2 regions of the Niveispirillum fermenti genome follow, and region 2 is predicted to be linked to the other one. Evidence: predicted binding sites of a transcription regulator. Region 2 holds the regulator's gene; the other holds the start of a gene.

Region 1 (4,232 bases), on a different replicon from region 2:
CGGCTTCGGGGCGGAAATCGGCATTTCCACGGGCAAGCTGCATGCCCGCGGCCCCGTGGGGGCGGAGCAGTTGACCAGCTACAAGTATGTGGTGCGGGGCGATGGGCATACGCGGCCCTGACCGCCCTGCCCCGCCCGCCACGCATGGCGGCACCGGCCGCACCCCGCCCAGACCGCTGGCCAACGGCCTTTGGCGGGGCTTGAGGATCGGCCTGCTGGGGGGGTCATTCAACCCCGCCCATGAAGGCCACCGGCACATGTCGCTGATGGCGCTGAAGCGGCTGGGGCTGGATCAGGTCTGGTGGCTGGTCAGCCCGCAGAATCCGCTCAAGCCCCTGGACGGGATGGGGAAATTGCAGGACCGCATCACCCGCGCGCGCGCCGTGGCCGCCCATCCGCGCATTATTGTCAGCGACATCGAAACGCGGCTGGGCACCCGCTTCACGGTGGACACGCTGGCCGCGCTGAAGACCCGTTTTCCGGCCACCCGCTTCGTCTGGCTGATGGGGGCCGACAATCTGGTCCAGGTGCCGCGCTGGCGGTCCTGGACCCGGATATTCACCACGGTGCCGGTTGCAGTCTTCCCCAGACATCCCTATTCTACGCAGGCGCTGGGCGGCAAGGCTTCCCGGCGATTTGCCGCTATGCGTGTCGATGCGCGGCGGGCGCCCGGTCTGGCCGACCTGCCGCCGCCCGCCTGGGTCTTCCTGGAAGCCCCGCTGCATCCCGCATCGGCAACGGCCATCCGGCAACAACGGGCGGCCGGGACCCAGGCAGTTGAGACCCGCTAAGGATTGATGTAGGTGACCCAGATCGTGAGTGCAGAAAATACCCCGCAGCCGGTGGCCGGCGCCGTTGCCGCCCAAGACATGCCGGAGCGCACCCTTGAACTGATCCTGTCCGTACTGGACGAGGACAAGGCCGAGGACACGATCACCATCGACCTGCGCGGCAAGACCAGCATGGCCGACTATCTGGTCGTCACGACGGGCCGGTCGGCCCGCCAGGTGGGCGCCATGGCCGACCATCTGGTGCGCCGCCTGCGCGACCTGGGCATCCATGCCGGCAATCCGGAAGGCTATCCTCAGTGCGACTGGGTGCTGGTCGATGGCGGCGACGTGATCGTGCATCTGTTCCGGCCGGAAGTGCGCGCCTTCTATTGCATCGAAAAGATGTGGGGCGTGGAGCCGCCGGCCTCGCTGAAGGCGCTGACGGCCGGGTTCGACGGCGGGCCGGCGCAGTAATGCGCCTCTGGCTGGCCGCCGTCGGCAAGGCAAGACCTGGCCCTGCCCGCGACCTGTTCGAGGAATACAAGGCCCGGATCGCGTGGCCCTTCACCCTGCGCGAGGTGGAAAGCCGCAAGCGGCTGGAAGGGGACGAGTTGAAGCGGGCAGAGGCCGAGCTTCTGCTGGCCGCCCTTCCCGCCGGCGCCACGCTGGTGGCGCTGGACGAGCGCGGGCGCATGATGGGATCGGAGGATTTCGCCGCCCGCATGGGCCAGTGGCGCGATGCCGCCGTAGGGGATCTGGCTTTCGTGATCGGGGGGGCGGACGGGCTGGATGCCGGCATCCGGCAAAGGGCCGCCCTGGTGCTGGCCTTCAGCCCCATGACATGGCCGCACATGATGGTGCGCGGCATGCTGGCCGAACAGCTCTACCGCGCCCAGCAGATCCTGGCCGGTCATCCCTACCACCGCGCCTGATACGCGCGCATGGGCGCTCAACACGCCAATCAGGTGGCGGATGAGGAGTTCCACCTGCCGCCGTTGGCATGACAGTCCGCCTGCCACTCTTCCCGTCCAGGCACAAGGGCGCCGGGCCATTCAGAAAAGCTGAAGCTGGTCACCCACCGCCGGTGGCACACGGAAGCGGGAACAGTCCATGTCCCAGCGGCGGGCATTCAGACCCAACCGCCTCGCCGCCAGCCTGAACCGCTGACGCAACAGTTCGGCATAGGGGCCCGTCCCCTTCATGCGGGTTCCGAATGCGGACCGGTAGAGCGCGCCGTCACGGGACTGCCGGATCAGGGACAGTACCCGTTCTGCCCGGTCCGGATAATGCGCCCGCAGCCATTCCTCGAACAGTCCGGCAATTTCCAATGGCAGGCGCAGCAGGATGTAGCTGGCGCCACCGGCCCCCGCCCCGGCTGCCGCTTCCATGATGTCTTCCAACTCATGATCATTCAGGGCCGGGATCATCGGACTGGCCAGGACGGTCACGGGGATGCCGGCCGCCGCCAGGGTGCGCATGGTCTCCAGCCGCCGCCCCGGCGTGCTGGCCCGCGGCTCCATGCGACGCGCCAGATCACGGTCCAGCGTCGTCACGGAAAGGGCGACGCGCGCCAGCCCCATGGCCGCCATAGGGGCCAGGATGTCGATATCACGGGTGACCAGCGCCGATTTCGTGATGATGCCGACGGGCTGGTTGAAATCGCGGCAAACCTCCAGGATCTGGCGGGTGATGCCTTCTTCCCGCTCGATCGGCTGATAAGGATCGGTGTTGGCCCCCAAAGCCAGCGGCTGACAGCGGTAGGAGCGGGACCGCAGTTCCCGCGCCAGCAAGGCCGCCCCGTCGCGCTTTGCGAACAGCCGCGTTTCAAAATCCAGGCCCGGTGACAGGCCCAGATAGGCATGCGTCGGCCGCGCAAAGCAATAGACGCAGCCATGCTCGCAACCGCGATAGGGGTTCAGGGAGAAATCGAACGGGACATCGGGGGATTCATTGCTGTTGATCACGCGGCGCGCATCGTCGGGCAGGACGGTCGTGCGCAGCGGCGGCTCCGGCTCATGCGCGCGCGACCAGCCATCATCCACCAGCACCCGCTTTTCCCGCTCGAACCGGGAGCTTTCGTTGCTGACCGCAGCGCGCCCCTTGACCGGCGTGCCCTGCAACTCATCCATCCGGCACCCCCATTTAAGAACATAAAGTGAACATATCAGATAGCCGGCGGGAGCGCCAGGGGCCCCGTGGCGAGCGGCCCGCCTCCACAGCAGGGCGACAGCACCACCGGCCCGCTGCCGCCAGGTCTTGATGATATTGCGGAGAAATCGCCAGCCGGACCCTCCAAGATGGAGACACGGGCGAATGGCCGGCATAGTGAACCCGGTTGGCAGTTCCCGCGATGAAAACGGTCGCGGACTGTCATCTGCACGGCGTCGTTATCCGCACCGAAACGATCGGTGTTGGCTGAAGAAGGCTGCTGCCGTCCCGCAAGGGATCAGGTTCGGGTGTCAAGCGATATTGGGCCAAGCCCTCACACGGCCCTGCGAGCCCGAAGCGTCTGCTTGAACAATTCGAAGGCCGTCGTACCCCGCCGAGCGGGGTAATAGAGATGGTAGCCGGCGAACGGCTCGCACCAGGGTTCCAGCAGGCGGATGAGACGACCATCGGCCATCGGCGCGGCAACCAGATCCTCCAGAACGTAGAGGATGCCGAAACCCTCCAGGGCGGCAGCCACCAGCAGGTCAGCGTCGTTGAACACCGGCCCGCGCCCCGGGCTGATCTTCATCGCATGACCGTTGCGTTCGAACGACCAGCAAGACAGCTCGCCATACGCATCGCGGTAGGCGATACAGCGATGCGCCACCAGATCGGCCGGCTCCTTCGGCGCCGGATGGTCGTTGAGATAGCCGGGGGCGGCCACAACCGCAACGCGAAGCGGCGGGCCGACGGCCATCGCGATCATGTCCTTCTCCAGCCGCTCACCAAGCCGGATACCCGCATCGTAGCGGCCCGCGACGACATCGGTCATCCCGCTCTCCACGCACACCTCCACCTCGATGCCGGGGTGGAGGCGCATGAAGGCGGGCAGCATCGGCCACAGCACTGTATCGGCTGCATGTTTGCCTGTCGTGATCCGGACGGTGCCGATCGCGGCGCCTCGTGCCTGTGACAGCGCCTCGATCTCCTCGTCCAGCCCGGCCAGTGCCGGCGACAGGGTGGCAAGCAGGCGCTCGCCGGCAGCGGTCGGGGCGACGCTTCGCGTCGTGCGGGAAAGCAGACGAAACCCGAGTTGGCTCTCCAGCCGCTTCATGGTCTGGCTCAATGCCGACTGCGTGACGCCGAGACGCCGCGCGGCACGTGTGAAGCTGCGGTCGGAGGCGATTGCCGCGAAAACGGCGAGGTCGCCGAGCTGATCCGGACGCATTGATAAATCCTGCTACTTGGGCCCATTACTTATTAGCCAATTATCTTGATCAATTAGCATAGCTACATGACCCTCGACAGTGGAAG
Region 2 (4,232 bases):
TCCTGCAGCCCCTGCTGGTCTCCCCCGATGATGCGGAGATGGTGGCCAAGCATCTCTACCGCCAGGGCCGGCTGACCCCGCAGGTACTGTTCCGGGCCCTGTGCGCGGGCGATCTGGAACTGTTCGTGGCGGGCATGGCGGCACGGGCCAACATCACGCCGCAGGCCGCCGGCATCCTGGCCTGGGATGATGGCGTGCTGGGGCTGCATTGCCTGATGGACGCGGCGGCCATTCCCGGCCCCCTGACCGCGCCCTTCCGCACGGCCCAGCAGATGGCGCTGGAGATTGAATATGCGGCCGGCAACTGCACGCGGGAGAAATACCAGCAGGTCGTGCTGGAGGCCCTGTTCGACCGCTATGCCGACACCGCGGAACGGGAGGTGGACGAGTTGCTGATGCAGATTTCCGACCAGCCCGGCATCGATGTCGGTGCCATCCTGAATCCGATCCGGGCATAAGGGCCCCGGTCCCACATGAAGCTGATCTGCTATGCCATTCATGGCGATCCGCCCCTGATCCGTCCGGCACCGGCCACGCGCGACTGGATGGACGGCACCCCGCAGGCCTATGCCTATCGCTGCCTGCCGCTCAACATCGCCAATGCCCATGGCTGGGAACTGCTGAACCGCAGTGGCTTCACGGCCCATTGGGATGGCGGAAGCGGTATCGACAGCATCAGCATCACGCCCGATCCCGGCACGACGGCCCCGGCCATCAGCCATTTCGGCTCCGGTGTGCTGACCTTCCATATCGAAGCCGTGTTCCGCACCGAGCCGGGGTGGAGCCTGTGCGCGCAGGGCCCCGTGAACCGGCCCAAGGATGGTATTTCCGCCCTGTCGGGCATCATCGAGACGGATTGGGCACCCTACAGCTTCACCATGAACTGGAAATTCACGGCGCCGGGCCGGACCGTCCGGTTCGACGCCATGGAACCTTTCTGCACGATCTTCCCCGTGCAGCGCCGCCTGCTGGAAAGCGTGGAACCGGAAATCCGCAACCTGTCGGACGATCCCGAACTGGCCCGGCGGTTCGAGGATTGGGCCCAGGGCCGCACCCGCTTCAATGAGGAGTTGAGCCAGCCCGGATCGGACGCCCGCACAGCCAAATGGCAGAAAAGCTATTATCTGGGGCTGTTGCCGGACGGCAGCCCGGCCGACCCCGACCATCTGGTCAAGCTGCGGCCCCCCGGCTTCGTGGACAAGCGCTGAGCCTGATCCGGGTCGTACTCATTCACCGCGCCGGTGGCGCCCGTTCATACCATTCCCATTCTGCGGTGATCGGACCTTGTTGGTTCCGATCACCGCATTCAAGCGCCGGCGCCAACATGCCGGGCGCCAACATGCCAATGGCTTGGCTACGCCGCACGAGTGGTGCTGCGGCCGGTGCTGCGGCGCCCGCCACCGCATGGCGATCCATCCCCGCCCCCCGGCCCGGCTGTGACGGCCGGCACCCTGCCGGTCGTCAGCGTTCCGGCCCCAGACACCCCCGTTCCACCGACTGCGCCGCCAGTTCCTGAAACCGGGACAGATAGCGCCCGTCACCCGCCATGGTCGGGTCGCGGATGGTATCGGCGTTCAACTGGCGCATTTCGGCATTGATACGGTCACAGGGGCTGGCACAGCCCGACATGGCCAACGACAGCGGCACCAGCAACAGCAGCGCACGCGCCGCGACGGACGACAGGGCGGACATGGGTGACCAGCCATCTTTCAAACCGTTTCGATGACTGGCACCCTGGCACCCGGTCCGGGCAAAAGCGCGGCATGTCCGTGTCGCGATTGCGGCAGTGGCCGCCGTCAATACCGGCGGATCAACCCGACCAGCCGGCCCTGCACATTGACCCGGTCGGCCCCGAACACGCGCGTTTCGTAATTGGGGTTCGCAGGTTCCAGCGCGATGGAATTCCCCTTGCGGCGCAGGCGCTTCAGCGTCACCTCCTGCCCATCCACCAGCGCCACGACGATCACGCCATTCTCCGCCGTCTCGCAGCGCTGGATGATCACCGTGTCGCCATCCAGGATGCCGGCATCCACCATGCTGTCACCGGCGACTTCCAGCGCGTAATGATCGCCCGTCGCCACCATGCTGGCGGGAATGTCGATCGTCACCGAACTGTCGCGCATCGCCTCGATCGGCAGGCCGGCGGCGATCCGGCCGTAAAGCGGCAGGGCCACGGCTTCGGCGTCGTTGCTGGCCGGACGCCCCGGCAGGGCGCCCCGGAAATCTCCCTTGATGACATTGGGCTTGAACCGCGGCGTCACATCCGCCGGCGGCTGTGACGCCGGTGCGGCGGCCGGGCGGGCCTTGGCCGCCGGCTTCTCCGGCAGGCGCAGCACCTCCAGCGCGCGGGCGCGATGCGGCAGGCGGCGGATGAAGCCCCGCTCCTCCAGCCCTGTGATCAGCCGGTGGATGCCCGATTTCGATTTCAGGCCCAGCGCATCCTTCATTTCATCGAAGGAAGGGGAGACCCCACCCTGTTCCAGCCGCTCATTGATGAAGAACAGCAGTTCCTGTTGCTTGCGCGTCAGCATGGCATCCCCTTGACCGCAACCGCCCGTCGCCCATCCACGCAGCGGCATGATACGGTCCGACTATAGAACAATCCCGGAACGTCAATCAATGTTCTATTTTGGTTCGTGCTTTCACAATGTCCATCAGCACGCAATCCGTCCCGCCGACACCACTATAGGGGGATATAGCCACACCAAAAATGTACTTATAACATTCGGCCTATGGATGTTGGATAGGTATTCATCAAGTTTCACCTGACATAACATGCACATTTAAAAATTTCTTAGAGAAAACATCCCGGAAACCACATATACGAAAGGATAGGTGGCAGCACCATCAAAATCATTATAAATATTTATATAGCTAATTTTCCAATAAGGAAATTGCCGGTGCGTATTTTTAAGCCTTCTCAGGAAACCCGTCGACTTTCCGCTTTAAGGGATGCTATCGATCGCTCTCAATGTGTCATTGAATTTGATATTAACGGATATATACTAGATGCAAACGAGAACTTCCTGACATCTCTCGGCTATCATCGTGAAGATATTATTGGGAAACACCATAAAATTTTCGTTCTTCCCAAAGAACATGCAAGTGAAGGATATCGCGATTTCTGGAATACGCTGAAGCAGGGCAAATTCCAGACCGGCGTTTTCCGCCGGGTCACCCGTGAAGGTCGGGAAATTTGGATCCGCGCCACATATAATCCTGTCTTCAACCGGGCAGGTCAGGTGGTCCGGGTCGTGAAGCTGGCGACAGACATTACGGAAACCATCCACCTGCGAAATGATCTCGCCGCCAAGGTGGCCGCCATCGGCCGGTCACAAGCCGTGATCGAGTTCACGTCCAGCGGCGAGATCATGACGGCGAACGAAAATTTCCTGTCCGCGCTGGGATACCGGCTGGAGGAGATCCAGGGCCGGCATCACCGCATGTTCGTTCCCGCGGAGGAGCGGGAGAGCACCGCCTATCTCCAGTTCTGGCGGCAACTGGCCGCCGGGGAACATAATGGCGGGGAGTTCCGGCGCGTGCGCAAGGATGGGCACGACATCTGGATCCAGGCCACCTACACCCCTATCCTCGACGAGGACGGGCGGGTGGAGAAAGTGGTGAAATTCGCCACCGACATCACGGAACAGAAGCGCCGCACGGCCGATTTCGAAAGCCAGATCCAGGCCATCAGCAAAAGCCAGGCGGTCATCGCCTTCAACCTCGATGGCACGATCATCACGGCCAATGCTAATTTCCTCGACACGCTGGGATACCGGCTGGAGGAGATCCAGGGCCGGCATCACCGCATGTTCATGCCGGAGGAGGAGCGCGACAGCGCCCCCTATCGCCAGTTCTGGGAACGGCTGGGCCGCGGTGAATATCAGGCCGGCGAATATCGGCGCATCGGCCGCAACGGGCAGGAAGTCTGGATTCAGGCCTCCTACAATCCCGTCCTGGATTTGAATGGCAAGCCCTACAAGGTCGTGAAATATGCCAGCGACGTGACGCGGCAGGTGCTGGCCCGTCAGCGCAGCGAACATGTGCGCAGCATGATGGAGAATGTTGCCGCCGGCGCGGAGCAGATGAACGCTTCGATCCGCGAGATCGCTCACAACATGGCCCGTTCCCGCGACGAGGCCGAATCGGCCAACCGCCGCGTCGACGCGGCCGGTGCCGTGACGGCACGCCTCAGTTCGCTGTCCGACAGCATGGTCGAGATCGTGAACCTG

The links. Region 2 encodes LexA, which represses DNA repair genes until DNA is damaged. Its sites were predicted from a motif close to ATGTTCTANTTTGGTTC; they were not measured.
Region 1: the regulator LexA is predicted to act here: its motif matches at 2,917-2,933, upstream of ABC728_RS23645 (PA0069 family radical SAM protein).

Annotation. Positions count from the first base shown of each region.
Region 1 covers NZ_CP156681.1:2,680,481-2,684,712, forward strand. The annotation lists gene ABC728_RS23625 (glutamate-5-semialdehyde dehydrogenase) at 1-121, shown strand, start outside; gene ABC728_RS23630 (nicotinate-nucleotide adenylyltransferase) at 102-791, shown strand; gene rsfS (ribosome silencing factor) at 804-1,244, shown strand; gene rlmH (23S rRNA (pseudouridine(1915)-N(3))-methyltransferase RlmH) at 1,244-1,702, shown strand; gene ABC728_RS23645 (PA0069 family radical SAM protein) at 1,823-2,899, opposite strand; gene ABC728_RS23650 (LysR family transcriptional regulator) at 3,253-4,146, opposite strand.
Region 2 covers NZ_CP156678.1:164,139-168,370, forward strand. The annotation lists gene ABC728_RS00695 (DUF2336 domain-containing protein) at 1-458, shown strand, start outside; gene ABC728_RS00700 (DUF6065 family protein) at 474-1,208, shown strand; gene ABC728_RS00705 (hypothetical protein) at 1,462-1,692, opposite strand; gene lexA (transcriptional repressor LexA) at 1,797-2,531, opposite strand; gene ABC728_RS00715 (methyl-accepting chemotaxis protein) at 2,901-4,232, shown strand, end outside.